DNA from 2 places in the Bombilactobacillus sp. ESL1197 genome. Region 2 is predicted to be linked to the other one. Evidence: a T-box and tRNA genes for the amino acid it is inferred to sense, from the RefSeq annotation. Region 2 holds a T-box; the other holds one or more tRNA genes.

Region 1 (8,837 bases), on a different contig from region 2:
ACTTTGTGAACCATTCATACTCTTTTTTTGATTAGCCCGATCAACTCTTTCAGAAATACCCATATTTTTTAATAATAAGCGCTTGGTCTTAACAATACTTAAGCCCAAACTAGTTAAAATCCGTGAAGATAAAATTGTCTGATCATGTAATAAAGCCAATAAGAGATGGCCGGTTCCAACTTGATTAGCACCTAACAATTTGGCTTGTTGACTAGCTTGTTCTAGAACTTGCCCCGTTCTAGGTGAATACGGTAGATAGAGTTGATCTTGGCGCTCATCCGTATTATCGCCATAGCCTGTGAGGGCTTCAATTTCGTCTTTAATATCCTCAGAAGTGACTGTCATTTCAGTAATTGTTTGAGCTGCAACTCCAGAACCCTGTTCTACTAAACCATAGAGTAAATGTTCTGTACCTACAGCTTGATGACGAAAAGCCATTGCGATCTTTTGTGCCAAACTTAGAGCAGTTTTGGCACTATCAGTAAATAATTCGCTCATAACAATCTCTCTTTCTTTTACTTCAATTGAATATTCTTAAAACATTACGTTGTTTGACTATTTTACCGCAGATTAACAAGAGTACCAATGAAAAGTCATCGTAATGAATTAAATTATTAATTTTAGTTTATCGTCAAACACTCATCTGAACAATGATTAAGAATTAGAACCAAAAGCTTCAAACTATTGAAAGTGTGGCTTTTGCCCATAGCAACTCTTGTTCAGTAACATAACATCTTAAAAGCATATAGGTTTAAACAGCATTAATTACGTGGCCTCCCTTACTGAACTTTTTAATATACAAAAAGATACGATAAATAATATCGTATCTTCAACCATCATATGTAACTGGACTTATCGGGAAAACAAGATTCGAACTTGCGACCCCTACGTCCCTAACGTAGTGCTCTACCAAGCTGAGCTATTTCCCGAAATCGGGAAAACAAGATTCGAACTTGCGACCTCTACGTCCCGAACGTAGCGCTCTACCAAGCTGAGCTATTTCCCGATGAAAAAAGCGGAAGACGGGATTCGAACCCGCGACCCCCACCATGGCAAGGTGATGTTCTACCACTGAACTACTTCCGCAATCAAATTCACAAATATAAATGTACAATCGTACAATGCACCCAGTAGGAGTCGAACCTACAACCTTCTGATTCGTAGTCAGACACTCTATCCAATTGCGCTATGGGTGCTCATTATAATGCCGAGGACCGGAATCGAACCGGTACGGTAATCACTTACCGCAGGATTTTAAGTCCTGTGCGTCTGCCAGTTCCGCCACCCCGGCGTGATTATAATGAAAGCGGAAGACGGGACTCGAACCCGCGACCCCCACCATGGCAAGGTGATGTTCTACCACTGAACTACTTCCGCAATTAAAACTATCTTCAACGATAGTATGAGTCGCGTGGGGCTCGGACCCACGACCCACGGCTTAAAAGGCCGTTGCTCTACCAACTGAGCTAGCGACTCAATACAATCATCAGCTAACCCAATGACTGTATTAGTATAACAATTTTAATTTCAAAATGCAACTCTCTCAAACAAAAATTTACTTATTTTGTTCACCTGGCCGTAATGTTGGGAATAAAATGACATCACGAATGGATGGCGCATCGGTTAGCAACATTACCAAACGGTCAATTCCAATGCCTAAACCACCAGTTGGTGGCATCCCATATTCCAAAGCTTCCACGAAATCTTCATCAATTGGTTCAGCTTCATCATTACCAGCTTCACGTTCTTTCGCCTGAGCTTCAAAGCGTTCCCGTTGATCAATTGGATCATTTAATTCAGTAAAGGCATTGGCATATTCATTACCTAAGATAAACAATTCAAAGCGATCAACAAAACGGGGATCGCGTTCACTCTTTTTAGCTAACGGTGAAATTTCAATTGGATGACCATAGATAAAAGTTGGTTCAGTAATGGTTTCTTCAACAAATTCTTCAAAGAAAGCATTAATAATATGACCAACTTGCCAATAATCTTCGTAATGAACCTGATGTTCATCTGCAAGCTTGCGAGCTTGTTCAATGGACATTTCGGGCCAAAAATCAACTCCGGTCCGTTCCTTAATGGCATCAACCATATGTTGGCGTTTGAACGGCTTACTTAAGTCAACAGCATGACCTTGATAAGTCACTTGCTGGGTACCTAAAGCTTTTTTGGCGGCATAGCGAAAAATACCTTCAGTTTCGTCCATCACATCTTCAAAGTTAAAGTAAGCAGCATAACTTTCTAATTCAGTAAACTCAGGATTATGCTTGGTATCAATCCCTTCATTTCGAAAGACTCGACCAATTTCGTAAACCCGTTCCATGCCACCAACAATCAAACGTTTTAGTGGTAGTTCCAAGGCAATACGCATATACAAATCAATATCCAAGGCATTATGGTGTGTCAAAAATGGTCGTGCCGATGCGCCACCGGCTTGACTATGCAAAACGGGCGTTTCCACTTCTAAGAAGCCATTTTGGTCCAAATATTCTCTAATTGCTGAAATAATTTTGGTGCGTTTCACAAAACGATCGAAACTTTCTTGGTTGGTAATCAAATCCAAGTACCGTTGCCGATAAATTTGTTCCACATTGGTTAAGCCGTGATACTTATCTGGCAATGGTCTTAAGGCCTTAGTTAATAAAGTAACATGATCAGCCCGCACAGTTAATTCACCCATGTCGGTCTTCATCACCGTTCCTTCAATGCCAAACAAATCCCCTAAGTCCGCTTTTTTAAAAATCTGATAATTTTCTTCACCGACAACATCTTTACGCACATAAAGTTGAATCTTACCCGTCCGATCTTTTAAATCAGCAAAACCAACTTTACCTTTGCCACGTTTGGTCATCATCCGACCAGCAACTTGCACTTTAACTGGCTCAATTGCATCTTTATCTAAAGCATCATATTGCTCATGCAATTCTTGGGCAGTTGCTGTTGGTTGATAACGATGACCAAACGGGTCAATCCCAGCATCACGTAAGTCTTGCATCTTTTGTCGCCGAACACGTAATTGATCATTCATTTCATTTTCTGCCATATTACTAACCCCTATCTTTGTAATTGTCGTTGCATTGCTTGCTGGGCAAATTGATCCAGCAATTCATCAACTTCTTGTTGCGTATTCACTTCATTAATGGCCGCTTTCGTGCGGGCTGAACGAGGAATTCCTTTTAAATAGTAAGCGGCCTGCTGCCGAAATTCTGGAACACCAATTCGCTCACCTTTTAATTCCACTAACCGCGCTAATTGTTCTTTCGCAATTTGAATTTTTTCAGCCGGTGTTGGTTCTGGCAATAATTCACCGGTGTCTAAATAAGTGACCATGGCTTTTAATGCCCAAGGATTACCAATCGCTCCCCGCGCTACCATCACTGCATCGGCTCCGACTTCATCAATCATTACTTTAGCATCTTGGGGCGTTTTCACATCACCGTTACCCATAAACGGAATGGTTAAATGTTGTGCCACTTCATGTAATAATTCCCAATCCGCATGCCCCGTATACATTTGCGCTTTAGTCCGACCGTGCATGGCAATGGCATCAGCGCCACCTTCTTGGGCCGCTAAGGCATTCTCTACAGCCAAAATATGATCGCTATCAAACCCTGTGCGCATTTTCACAGTCAAAGGCTTTGAGATTTCTTGTTTGACCGCTTTCACTAAATCATAAATACTATCCGGATCCAATAACCAATGTGAACCAGCCCCGGTTTTAGTAACCTTTTTCACGGGACAGCCCATATTAATATCGATAATGTCTGCCGCCGTATTTTCGGCCACATATTTAATCGCCGGAACTAACGTTTCCTTCGAACCACCAAAAACTTGAATGCTAATCGGATGTTCGTTAGGATTCACATACAACATTTCATGGGTCTTTTGATTATTGTATAAAATACCGCGATCACTAACCATTTCGCAAACTACCAATCCTGCCCCAAATTCTTTGGCCGTCATGCGAAATGAATAATTAGAAATTCCCGCCATTGGGGCGACCACAACTTGATTGGGGATCGTAACATCCCCTATTTTCCACTCCATACTCTCTTCTTCTTTCTTTTAAAATCAAACCTCAGCCTGTTAAAATTAGCGTCTAGCGTTAATCAATGAATTGGTTAGTTTTAATTTTTTCAGATAACTATCATTTACATGATAGCAAAGTCAATACCCTACTGGCAATTATTTCTGTGAAATCATTTGTTGAATTTCAGTCGGTGTAAAATGATACTTTTGTCCACAAAATTTGCAAACCACTTCTACTGGTTGATTTTCTTGTTCCATAGCCTGCAATTCAGTTAATGGCAAAGCTTGAATCGTTTTTGCAAAGCGTTGTTTGGAACAATCACAAGTAAAACTCACTGGTATTTTCTCTAAAATTTTATTTCCCGTGGCAAATAATAACGTTAAGATTTCTTCAGGACTTTTTTCTTGCAGTAATTCATGCAATGGTGGTAATTGCTGAATCTTGGTGGTTAACGCCGTTAACTCTTGTTCCGTAGCCTGCGGCATGGCTTGCACCATAAATCCGCCAGCACAACTCACATGATTATCACTTTCTACGTAAACAGACAGTCCCACTGCTGCGGGAATCTGTTCTGACTGTACTAAATAATACGCATAATCTTCGGCTAATTCACCGGAAATTAATGGAACCTTGCCTGTAAAAGGTTGGGCTAAATGCTGATCTTTGGTAACCGCCAAATAACCATTTTGTCCCACGGCTTTAGCCACGTCAATTTTACCTTTTTGATTCAGCGGCAAACTAATATGTGGATTTTGAACATAGCCTTTCACTTGGCCCTGCGCATTACCGTCCGCAACAATTAACCCGACTGGTCCGCCACCAGCAATCCGCGTAGTTAATAATTCATCATTTTTTAACATGGAAGTACTTAATAATAATGTTCCGATTAAACTACGCCCTAAACTAGCCGTGGAAGCACTCCATGTATCATGATTGACTTGCGCCGTCGCCACTAAGTTAGTGGCCCGTACGACATAAATTCGAAAATGACTATTTTGATTTAAAGCTTTAATTAAATAATCTTGCATCGCAAATTCTCCTTCAAAATTCAGTTGTATCATTTGAAACTCGTTATTAAATCTCCAAAAGCAAGTAAGCACAGACCACTACAGTCTGTGCTTACCAACTTGATTTTGTTATTCTTCAGTTTGATCATCATCACTATCAGCAGGATCTGCAGTGATAGTTTCTTCATGATGTTGTGCAACCTCATGCGCTTGTTTGGCTTCATCACGGCGTTGCGCAGCTTGTTTAGCTTCTTCAAAAGTCGAAGCCTTTTCTGATGGAAATTCATCTTGATTAGTTTCTGGCATATGACCAGTATTATATAAACTCAAAATTTGTTTTTCATCTAAAGTTTCATACTTTAATAGTGCTTGTGCAATCGCCTTATGTTGTTCACGATGGCTTTGGATAACTTCCACCGCCGTTTGATGACCTTCATCTAAAATCTTGCGAATTTCTTCATCAATGGCAGTTGCTGTTTCTTGAGAATAGTTAGGTTGACCGTAGGCCCCAACTGGAGCACCACCTTTTTCAAGTTGGACCATCCCTAAGCGCTCCGACATTCCGTATTCAGTGACCATGGACCGCGCAATTTGCGTTGCTTGTTCAAAGTCATTGGAAGCACCAGATGATTGTACCCCAAAGATAATTTCTTCAGCAGTGCGACCACCCATTAAGCCAGCAACTTGCTCCATTAAATCTTTCTTAGTCAGCAAGTTCTGATCTTCTTTAGGCAACATAATCGCATAACCACCCGCACGACCACGCGGAATAATCGTAACTTTGCGGACAACGCGGGAATCACTCAAAACCACACCAATGATCGCATGTCCTGCTTCATGGTAAGCCACGGTTTCACGTTCTTTAGCAGAAATAACCCGATCCTTTTTAGCGGGACCCGCAATTACACGATCTTCAGCCTCATCAATATCGGCCGCATCAATTTTAGTTTTATTACGTTCAGCCGCTACTAAAGCTGCTTCGTTTAAGACATTTTCCAAGTCGGCTCCGACAAACCCAGGGGTTTGTTGGGCAATAACTTTCAAGTCAACATCATCAGCCAAGGGTTTATTCTTGGCATGGACTTTCAAGATGGCTTCGCGCCCTTTGACATCCGGTTGACCAACTAAAATCTTTCGATCAAACCGACCTGGCCGCAATAAGGCAGGATCTAACACATCCGAACGGTTAGTAGCCGCCATCACGATTAAACCTTCTTTACCGGTAAAGCCGTCCATTTCTACCAATAATTGATTTAAAGTTTGTTCGCGTTCATCATTGCCACCACCAGTTTTACCGTTACCACGTTGGCGACCAATGGCATCAATTTCATCAATAAAGATAATGGCGGGGGCATTCTTTTTAGCACTACTAAACAAATCACGCACTCTGGAAGCACCAACACCAACAAACATTTCCACAAAATCTGAACCAGAAATAGAATAGAATGGCACGGCTGCTTCACCAGCAACGGCACGAGCTAATAATGTTTTACCAGTTCCGGGAGGTCCCTCTAATAAAACACCTGATGGTATCCGCGCACCTAAAGCTAGATATTTCCGCGGATCCTTTAAGAAATCAACTACTTCAACTAATTCTTGTTTTTCTTCTTCAGCACCAGCAACGTCAGAAAAACGAACCTTATTTTTCTTAGGATCAACTGGCTTGGTTTGCGACTTGCCAAAACTCATGATCTTGCCAGCACCGCCACCTTGACCAGCTTGACCCATCATAGAATACAATAAGAATGCGAAGAATAAAAACGGAATTACCGTTAAGGCAATATTAAGCCACATTCCATTCTGTGATTCCTCACGCGTACTCATTTTTGTTTGCGACTTCTGTGCCGCGCGATTAATTTCTTGCAACGTTGAATTATTCGGCAAAACGGTAGCCGTAAAATTCTTTGCCTTAGTTACAGTCGCTGCTGAGTGTGAAAATAAATTAACATTTGACTGACTGCCTTTACTAGTTTCAGACTTTTTTAAAGTTCCTGAAACTTTATAAACACCATTAGACGGTTGAAGCGAAAAATGTTTAATTTTATTAGCTTTTAATTTGGACACAAATTCACTCGAAGAAAGGTTTTCAACTTGTGATGATCCTTGTCCTCCAACAAACCAACTAGTAGCCAAAATTAACAACACGAAAATAATGATATAAAATAGACTATTATTTCGTAGTCCATTTCGATTATTTTTCAATCTATTTTTCCTCCACAAGAATAAACTTGCTTTTCATGCTAACACAATCTCGCATGAGCCGCTAGCCTTGATTAAGATATAACTATGTGAAACAAATGCTTACCACTTAAGCCCTTAACAGCTTTCAGCTACTCAGCAATTAAAACCAGTATATCATATTGTTTTGATTCCACTTGAATTAGAATTAACTTAATTTTGCGTGTAAACTTCTGGCTTTAAAACACCGATATATGGCAAATTACGATAACGTTCTTGATAATCCATACCATAGCCTACAACAAATTCATCTGGACACTGTAACCCCACGTAGTCCACATGCACATTTTGTTGCCGGTTAGCTGGCTTATCAAGCAGGGTCACAATTTTAATGGACTTAGCATGACGAGACTTAAACAAATTCGTTAATTCTTTTAAGGTAATGCCTGTATCAATAATATCTTCGATAAAAACGACATCGCGACCCGTCACTGATACGTCTAAGTCTTTGAGAATTCGAACCTGACCAGACGTTGCGGTTTGACCGTTATAACTTGAAACATCCATAAATTCAATTTCGGCACTTTGAGGTAGTTGCCGCATTAAATCTGTTAAAAAGACAATTGCTCCTTTTAAAATACAAACAAACAGTGGGTCCTTATCTTTATAATCAGCTGCTAACTGTTGTCCTAACTTTTTGTTAGCTTGTGCGATTTCTTCCGCAGAAAAAAGCACTTTCTGCATGTCCTGATCCATTTCCATAATTAATCTCCAATCTTAATTTCAAATAAATATTGTGTAGGGGAAATTTGATAACGATAAATATCTTTAATCCAAACAATTTCTTCATCAAAAGTGACTACCCACAATTGATCTCGCAATAAGCGGGGCAACTTCAAGTTAATCAAACGATCTTTTAGCTTTTGATGCTGCCCGTTCATTAAACGCACACGATCTCCTGGCTGGCGTGTCCGAATCCGAATCTTTTGTGGCAAACGATTAAAATAAAAAGTATTGCGATTGATTTTTGAAGACTGTTTAATTGTAAACTTTTGTCCATCATTTGCAAGACAGGGCTGGTTCAGCTTGAGCGCAAGCGCGAATGTCTTTTTCGATTGTGGCTTCTGAAGCAGACTTAATTTTTGATAAGCTTTCACCAGTAACCAATTCTGTCCAATATCCATCTGGGCGTTAGCTTGTGGTAATAAGCGTTTAACTTGTTGCAATTGGCGGTTAGTTAAATCTAAGTTTAACTGGTGATGGCATACATATTGAATAAATAAAACTGTTTGCTCCGCATTTAAAGAATTAATCGCCGTTAAATCCATATCTAATGCTTGCGCGCCAACATTAACACTGAGCGTTTGTAATTGTTCAAACATTGCTGTTGTCAATTGCACTGACTGTTGTAACTGGGTAGCAAAATTAGTTACGTGCTGGGAAAATTGCGGATTTAATGCTTGCAGTTGGGGAATGATTTGATTGCGCAATTGATTGCGCCACGTAATATCTTCAAAGTTAGTTGCATCAACTGCAAAGCTAATGTGCTGGCGTTGTAAGTAAGCCACTAATTCTTGCTTAGAAAAATTGAGCAACGGTCGTATTAATTGTCCAGAAGC
Region 2 (8,837 bases):
TAAAAATAAACCCCAAGATAATCATTAGATATCTTTTACGGTGTGAGTTTAAGTCAATTGCGCTACTCACTTTATGCTTTTTTTTAAACATAATCAGCACCTCAATTATCCGTTTTAGGAACGTCATAAGCGGCGTCAGTCACAATTAATTTGTTATTATCACCAATCCCCATCGTTAAATTAATGCGCGTGGTCATATCTGTTTCGTCAATTTTGTAGTGGGCGATGGCGTAAACTTTAGCGACTTGATCAGTGATCGAACTCTTGTCAATAAAACTATCAACGTGGTCAATCGTGATCTTCGATTGTGGTACTTTAGAATCAAACTTTTCATTTTGATCTACCGGAGCAACCTTATCAATCACTTCTTTAGTAGCTATACCAGTTAAATTTTTACGAATGTCAGCGGCGGTATGTGGGCCAATTATTTGCGAAACAAACTTTGTTGCTAAATCACCATAGCCATTTAAAAAAACATTTTGTGAGCTCAAAGAGTTATTATTTTTTGTTTCTGATTTTTGTTTTTGATCACTTAATTGTGCTTGTAAACTTTGATTATCTGCCCTTAAACTACTGATCATCTGTTGATCCTTAGTTAATTTCTTAGAAAATGGGGCCACTATTTTATTAGCTTTAGCTTTGTTAATTTGACTACTTGTTAAAGTCGTATAGCCAAACAAAATTGTTAAACAAAAGAAAACTGCTGCTATTATTCCTAAATAGGTTTTTGTTCGATCATTACCATTGTTGATCTCTTTTTTCATCATAAAAACTCCTTTAATAATTAATGATTTATAAATTAGGACGAACAGCAAAGTCTGGCTGCCATGCTGATAAGGGCCGAATATGACAAACGTCAAAATCATATCTCCGGCGGACAACTGACTGAGCGGAACAGGTGTGCCACAACTTTCTAGCGAAACTGTATATTGTGGATATTGCTTGCCCGTGACCTTAGTTAAGACGTAACCCACGAAACCCGAACAATCCATGCCTGTTGCGGGGTCATGGCCGCCCCAGACGTAAGGAACTCCGAGGTACTTTTGAGCTTCGTCAATAACCTTTGAACCACTATGCTTTTTTCGAGTTCGTTTGTGTTTGCTGCTGCCAAATTGCAAATATCTTTTTACTAATTTGTCATAAAAAAAGTTCCCGCCATTGGTGTATAAAAAGCCGCCATTGTAGGGAACCGAAATTTCGTTTTTATAAACATAAGTTGCGCCACTAGTATTTCCTAAGGCAGGCGCAACAACGTTTTTTGAGTATTGATCAGCAATTGGTGTCGTGCTCTTTTTATAACCATTTTTGGCCATCCAATTAATATAGTTGGATCCAAAATTGTAGCCCATAATCGCACCGAAAATATCAATTCCATACTGATCAGCTAAGTTTTTATTACTTTTTAAATACGCAACACCATAATGAATGCTTTCACTCGGACTTAAAGAGTTGGGTGGTAATCCTTGCGATTCTGAACATTGCATAACGTCATTTCCAATACCCCGCGTTTCATTCATCATAATTGCCAAGACATAAGGAACAAGTTCGGGGACGCCTTGCGCTTTGCATTCTTTTTCTACCAAATCTTTATAAGCCAAGACCTCCTTTGACAAGCCAATATTAGTTACGTCACCATAATCGTCACCATCGTCACCACCCGAACCGGCTGCTTGGGACATAGCGCCAATAATTATGACAACTAATACTACAAAGGTAACTATTAATGCCCCCGAACCTCCTACAATCCATTTCCAAAATTTTTTTAACATTAAAGCCCTCCATCAAATCTCTTTAATTGTTCTTTATCAGGATTAAATTTGACGGTGTAGTTAATATTTTTACCAAAGTTACAAACAGCCTGGCCAACTTTTAAAGTTCCCAACTTTTCGTATTCAGACTTAGTTATGGAATTGCCTAATAATCGTTTAATTGCTGGAATGGTCGCTGGATCAGTCCGCATTAAAAATTTGTACGTGGTAAATTGTAAAACGGTTTTAATCGTTGAAGCGTCAGCACTATTAGCACCTTCAGGGATCATTTCTTCTGGTGATTGGGTGGCAAACCAAACACCAGCGTAATTCTTCCGCATTTCCCGCTCAAATCGACTCACGTATTGAACAGCAAAGATCATATTGGTATTAATGATATTGTGGCACTCGTCCAAAATAGCTAAACAATACGTTTCTTCGCCTTCTTTAATCTTGCCAGATTTTAAGTTTTGACGAACCCGAATACCATTTTGTAACGCATGATTCCAAATGATAGTTAACGCTGTATACAACTGACAATGGAAAACCTCACGGGATAGTGATTGCAAATTACCGGCACCAAAATAGACGATTTGTTCGTGAGACAAGTTTTTCACAGTTGAATGTCCGTCAAAGACATACCCGTAGTTTGAAATAATATCTTGCAATGACGTCTGTATTTTTTCTAGCGTCCGCTTTTTATCAAATGTTGCTTGATTACCAACGCTTTGCTTCATTAGCCAATTGTAAAAATCCGTTAAAGTCGGGTATTCATTAGCAGGCAAGTCGGTAATTTGGAAGTGAGGGTCTTTTTCGTAATTTTTTGGAACTAAATTAATTGCTTCATAAAAGCGATGCAGATAAATTCTTAACTCCGTCAAATCATCGGCGGTAAAGGCTGGATTTAAAAAACGAAATTGATCGCCATTATGGGCGCCAACAGTTGAAAAATAAATTGGTCCGGCAACAGCACCGTTTCTTCCGAGCGAATAATCGTTCCTTGCTTGTTACGAAAAATTGCTTTTTCTACCAAAACTTGTAAGCGGTCAACTTCTTGTTTGAACAATTTACGTTCTTTTTCATTAGCCCATGTTAACATCACATTTTGAGTGATTTGATTAACCTGACATTGATAATCTACTAGATTTTCCAAATCCATTAAATCACTTTGATCCAATTGTGGTAAAAAGCGGTTGGGAATTAAGGAAGTGATAATGGCAGTTGGTTGCTGTTGTTCTAACAAAACGAAGACGCGCTTTCTTAAGCGGCCTATTTTTTGTGCAAACATTGTATTATAAAAACCTGATTCTGCGACTTCTTGTACGTTAATCAACTTCGGATGCTGCTTAACTTTTTGAAGAGGAGTCGTATCTTTTTTTAAATCAATTACTTCCATATTATTTTCAGACCATTCTATCAATAGCGTTCCATGCTTGGTAAATTGCTTATTACTAACATATTATATACCACCGTTTAATCGCTAATTATTCAGACTTTCAGCCACTGTTTCTGATTCTAATCAACTTGTAATAGCAAAAAAATAAGGTTGGAACAATAAGATTAATGATCGTACTCTATCTAGAAGTAAACGAACATTAATTCATTATTGCGTTCCAACCTTATTGTTTTTTAAAACAGATTAATTGATATGCAATTTTTGCCGTAAATTAGCAACTTTGGAGCCTAAAATCTTCTCCGCTAAGTGCGATTTTAAAATTAAATAACCATAGATCCCAACACCTAATACAACTTCCAGGCATAATAACACAATAGCCCACGGGCGACCTTGATTATTCACCAAATGATATGCAACAAAATCCAAGATTAAAATGGCTACTAACATCACAACTGTTAACATAAAAATGCCACAAGTACGGTTAATGGTCGGCTGTAATTTAAACTCAAATTTCACACACAATAATCGCAACATCAGCCAACACGTGACCGCCATGCCAATAGCAGTCGCCATTAAGGGTCCAAAACTACTAAAAATTAAAATACATGGATATTGTACAAGCATTTTAACAATAAAACCAATCACAAAATATTAATCGCCATTTTATTTTGATATAGTCCTTGTAAAATAGCTGACAAAACCGTAAATAGCCCCAACAAGATAGCTACTACACAACTAAATTGTAACAAGTAAATCCCCAACTGATCATATCGATAAAACAAAATATACAAAGGCTTAGCTACTGCATACATGCCTAAAGCTGCCGGTAACATAACTAAGAAAAACAATTGTAAGATATTACCAATTTGATCTTGAATTTCTCTTTGGTTATGACGCGAATAAGCTGCTGACAATAAGGGAATCGCAGTAACAGCCATCGCTGTTGATAAAGAAACCACAATCATAATTAATTTATTTGCATTAAAGGCAAATAGAGCATACATAGCATTCAATGTGTCTTTACTAAAATGTTGAAACGACGACATCATTGAATTAAACGTCGACTGATCAAATAATTGGAATAAGATAATGCCAGAATCCAGAATAATAAAAGGAACTGCTTGGCGAATAATTTCTCCAAAAAATTCTGATGACGTGTATCAATTTCAAATTTTACTTTGTCGTGATAGACGGCGAATTTGCGGTAATTGTTTTAAAAAGTAAATTACCAACACTCCTAAACCAAAGACCGCACCAATGAAAGCCGCAAAGGTCGATTGCGTTACGGCACTAACATAACTGCCCTTTTGCACCTTCATAATTAAATACGTTGCCGCTAACATATAAATTACGCGCGCCACTTGCTCAATTAATTGAGAAACCGCTGAAGGCGCCATTTGTGAATAGCCTTGAAAATAGCCCCGCATGAGACTCATCAACGGAATGATTAATAACGCAATCGCCAAGGCTCTTAAAACTGGAATGGCATTGGCATTGCCATCAGCAAACCAATCACTCAAAAGCGGTGCGCCAAAATACATCAGCGCTGCACTAATTATGCCCATCCAAGCCATGATTTTGATGCCTTGTTTAAATAACTGGTTTCCCGCCGCATACTCGTTTAAAGCATTGTAATGCGCAATTTGTTTGGAAATTGCCCCGGGAATACCCGCCGTCGAAATTATCAAAATAGACTATAGATATTATAGCCCTTAGCAAATAGGGCATTGGCCAAGGTAGCCGTTAAAACGGAACCAAACCACATATTCCACGGAATGATATAAATAGCACCCAAGACTCGCGAAAAAATACTTCCCGCCGTCATCCAAGCTGAACCCTTAATTAAATCATTTTTGCCACCAGTTACCGCAGTTGTCACTGTATTCTCTTCGACATCTTGATCCATCAAATTGATCCTCTCTAAAATTGATGAATTATTATTTTACCACAAAATTCACAATTTTTTGCGGAACCACAATGGTTTTTACAATCTTTTTATCAGCAATAAATGATTGTGTCTTTTCATCAGCTAATGCTCTTTGTTCTAAATCAGCTTTGGAAATATCAACTGGCACCGTAATCTTATTTCTTAACTTACCATTAACTTGCAAAATAACTTCGACTTCAGCACTAACTAGATCTTCTTCATTGTAAGTTGGCCATTGAGCATAAGTGATGGATTCATCATGACCTAATTTTTGCCAAATTTCTTCAGCAATATGCGGTACGATTGGGGCTAACATTTTAATTAAACCTTCAGCGTAATCCTTTGGAAACTGATCTTGCTTTTGCACAGCGTTGACAAAAGTCATCATTTGCGAAATTGCCGTATTAAATTGTAACTTTTCATAATGATCACTAACTTGTTTCACAGTTTCACTATAAATCTTTTTCAAATCAGCATTCGGCTGCTCGGTAATAAAATCAGTCCGCAAAGTGTTGTCATCATCTGCATTAATATATAAGCGCCAAACCCGCTCTAAGAAACGATAAGAACCAGCTAAGCCATCTTCACTCCAAGAAATGGAAGCATCTAACGGTCCCATAAACATTTCGTAAAGACGTAACGTATCAGCACCATATTCATCGACAACATCATCAGGATTAATAACGTTGCCTTTGGACTTCGACATTTTTTCGTGATTATTACCCAAAATCATTCCTTGATTAAATAATTTTTGGAACGGTTCTGGTGTCGGTACAACACCTAAATCGTATAAGAACTTATGCCAAAATCTTGCATACAGTAAATGCAGCACAGCATGTTCGGCTCCACCGACGTATAAATCAACGGGCATCCACTGTTTTAATTTTTCATAATCAGCGATTGCTTCATCATTATGTGGATCTACATAACGCAAGAAATACCAAGAACTACCAGCCCATTGTGGCATTGTATTGGTTTCCCGCCGACCTTTGCGGCCATTTTTATCAACCACATTGACCCAGTCAGTCAAGTTAGCCAACGGACTTTCAATCGTACCTGAAGGTTTAATATCATGTTCTGCTGGCAAACGTAATGGTAATTCATCTTCAGGAACTAAACTCGTGGTTCCATCTTCCCAATGAATAATTGGAATGGGTTCACCCCAGTAACGTTGCCGTGAAAAGACCCAATCTCGCAAGCGGTAATTAACTTTCTTTTGGCCAACCTGATGATCTTCTAACCACGCCAAAACCTTATCAATTGCCTGCTGTTTATTTAAACCATTTAAAAACTCCGAATTAATATGTTCACCATCACCTGTATAAGCATGATCACTGACATCACCACCCGCAATGACTGCTTTAATTGGTAAGTCAAACATTTTAGCAAATTCGAAATCTCGGTCATCATGTGCTGGAACAGCCATGATAGCACCCGTCCCGTAGCTAGCCAAGACATAATCAGAGATCCAAATTGGTAACCGATCGCCATTAATCGGATTAATAGCGTAAGCGCCTGTGAAAGCACCTGTTTTTTCAGTATTTAAATCGGTCCGATCCAGATCACTCTTTTTAGCAGTTGTTTCCTGATATTGTTGAACTTGTGCTTTTTGTTGTGGGGTAGTAATTTGATCCACTAGTTCATGCTCTGGAGCCATGACTACATAAGTAGCGCCAAATAACGTATCTGGCCGTGTCGTAAAGACATTAAATGTTAAATCATGATCGGCAATCTCAAACTTAACTTCAGCACCGACTGACCGGCCAATCCAATTGCGCTGCATTTCCTTAATATTTTCGGGCCAATCGATCAAATCTAAATCATCCAATAAACGATCCGCATAAGCCGTAATTTTGAGCATCCATTGTCGCATTGGCTTACGGTAAACTGGAAAACCACCACGTTCAGTTTTGCCGTTGACAATCTCCTCATTAGCGACTACTGTACCTAAATCCGGACTCCAATTAACAGGAACTTTGGCTTCATAAGCTAACCCTCGTTTATACAATTGTTCAAAGATCCACTGTGTCCATTTATAATAATTGGGATCAGTAGTATTAATTTCGCGCTCCCAATCGTAAGAAAAACCTAGCGAATTAATCTGCCGCTTAAATGTATCAATATTTTGTTGCGTAAAATCAATGGGATTATGTCCAGTTTTCAGCGCATATTGTTCAGCGGGTAAGCCAAATGCATCCCACCCCATGGGATGTAAGACATTATAGCCTTGCATCCGCTTCATCCGGGCAATAATATCGGTCGCGGTATATCCTTCTGGATGCCCAACATGTAATCCTTTACCGGATGGATAAGGAAACATGTCTAACGCGTAAAAGTTTTTCTTATTTGGATCTTCTGTTGTTTTAAACGTCTTATGTTCGGCCCAATAGGCTTGCCATTTTTTTTCAATAACGTTGTGATTATAACCCATAATTACCCTCCTACAAAAAAAGTCCCATTGCTCTTGCAATAGGACGAAATTTACCCGCGGTACCACCTAAGTTTTATATATTAACTATATAACTCTCAAGTATTTAACGATACCCCGTGACTACTTACTATTAGTTCAGTAATCAAACTCCAAAGATGAGTTCATTAAAAAATATCTGTGAAATCACACTAACCTTCCACTCTCTGATAATCAATTTTTCAATTACTATTCCTTTGGTAAAAACTAATCTGACGCATATTATAAATAAAAATCACGCTAATTGCAACTAGTCTGACGAATTTTCAGTTGCAGCTTCCTGTGGCGAAACTTGAATTGAATTATCAGTAGCTGGGGTTGACTTAGTATTAGAAACTGCTTTAGCCTGCACAACTGGTGCTTTTTTAATAACAGCAGCTGGATCAGCATGATCTCCACTAGGAATTGTCCGTGAAAAATCAGTTTCAGTTTTTGCATCCTTAGGCCGATTGCTTGGTTTAGTACTAGGAGCTTGCAATATTTCCTTGTTGGTATTAATTAATTCATTCAGGGAATTATTAACAATAACCGGTAAAGCCGGCGTTTGTGTTTCGCTAGTAGCTGAAGCATCAGCTGCTGGATTTTGAAATTTATTTCTCACAATTACCGGGGCTTGTTGATTTTGATAAGTATTCCTTGTAGAATTATGGTTCACATCATTTGTGACTAAACTAACATTATTGACTACAATGTCATTGACACTTGGTTTAGTAGCATCAACTGATTGATCAAACCGCGTTAGATTATACTTTTCAATCAAACTGTTCAATTTATCGGCATATGATGTATCCGTGGCATAACGCCCCGTTAAAAAGCTAGTAGCATCTTTATAGGAACTAGTTTTACTACGCCAAGCTCCAGAATACATGCCATTATCGCGCAGTAAACGAACGTAGTCTTCTAAGGACTCACGATAGGAGGGATACTTGCGAAAATTAGCTTGAATACCATACAAATTACCACTGCCATCATCTTCTTGCGTGGCCATATTAACCGCTGATCCTTGAAAACTGCCTTTAACACCAAACAAGTTATAATTAGGCGCCTGGGCTAAAGTACTTGTCCCCCAACCGCTTTCTAAGAGTGCTTGGGCTAACATAACTGAAGCATAAAGATCATTATTATTGGCTAACTTTTGCGCCGATAAACCCAAATAATTTAAAAATGTTTGATCCCCATATCCGGACGATGTGACCACATTTTCCAAGTTATCAGCATCATTGACGTTAATTGTCACTTGATCAAAACTATCAGCATAACTCGTCACACTACTATGCTTTAAAGCATTTAATGCAGTTA

The links. A T-box is a leader RNA that pairs with one kind of tRNA and senses whether it is charged. The one in region 2 lies ahead of leuS (leucine--tRNA ligase), so its partner is inferred to be a tRNA-Leu.
Region 1: it has a tRNA-Leu gene. The T-box ahead of leuS (leucine--tRNA ligase) is inferred to sense a tRNA for this amino acid. The anticodon was not compared.

Annotation. Positions count from the first base shown of each region.
Region 1 is NZ_JBYLTY010000001.1:593,305-602,141, reverse strand. Features, by position in the region: gene AC3B6B_RS02525 (ATP-dependent Clp protease ATP-binding subunit) at 1-498, opposite strand, end outside; tRNA gene AC3B6B_RS02520 (tRNA-Pro) at 856-929, opposite strand; tRNA gene AC3B6B_RS02515 (tRNA-Pro) at 933-1,006, opposite strand; tRNA gene AC3B6B_RS02510 (tRNA-Gly) at 1,015-1,086, opposite strand; tRNA gene AC3B6B_RS02505 (tRNA-Arg) at 1,123-1,196, opposite strand; tRNA gene AC3B6B_RS02500 (tRNA-Leu) at 1,206-1,291, opposite strand; tRNA gene AC3B6B_RS02495 (tRNA-Gly) at 1,306-1,377, opposite strand; tRNA gene AC3B6B_RS02490 (tRNA-Lys) at 1,404-1,476, opposite strand; gene lysS (lysine--tRNA ligase) at 1,556-3,046, opposite strand; gene dusB (tRNA dihydrouridine synthase DusB) at 3,058-4,050, opposite strand; gene hslO (Hsp33 family molecular chaperone HslO) at 4,189-5,061, opposite strand; gene ftsH (ATP-dependent zinc metalloprotease FtsH) at 5,170-7,242, opposite strand; gene hpt (hypoxanthine phosphoribosyltransferase) at 7,432-7,974, opposite strand; gene tilS (tRNA lysidine(34) synthetase TilS) at 7,983-8,837, opposite strand, start outside.
Region 2 is NZ_JBYLTY010000006.1:6,986-15,822, forward strand. Features, by position in the region: gene AC3B6B_RS09265 (hypothetical protein) at 1-91, opposite strand, end outside; gene AC3B6B_RS09270 (hypothetical protein) at 102-764, opposite strand; partial or broken gene AC3B6B_RS09275 (C40 family peptidase) at 793-1,073, opposite strand; partial or broken gene AC3B6B_RS09280 (lysozyme family protein) at 1,131-1,769, opposite strand; gene AC3B6B_RS09285 (hypothetical protein) at 1,769-2,629, opposite strand; gene AC3B6B_RS09290 (hypothetical protein) at 2,653-3,168, opposite strand; partial or broken gene AC3B6B_RS09295 (putative polysaccharide biosynthesis protein) at 3,388-5,050, opposite strand; gene leuS (leucine--tRNA ligase) at 5,082-7,502, opposite strand; T-box leader at 7,539-7,746, opposite strand; partial or broken gene AC3B6B_RS09305 (glucosaminidase domain-containing protein) at 7,789-8,837, opposite strand, start outside.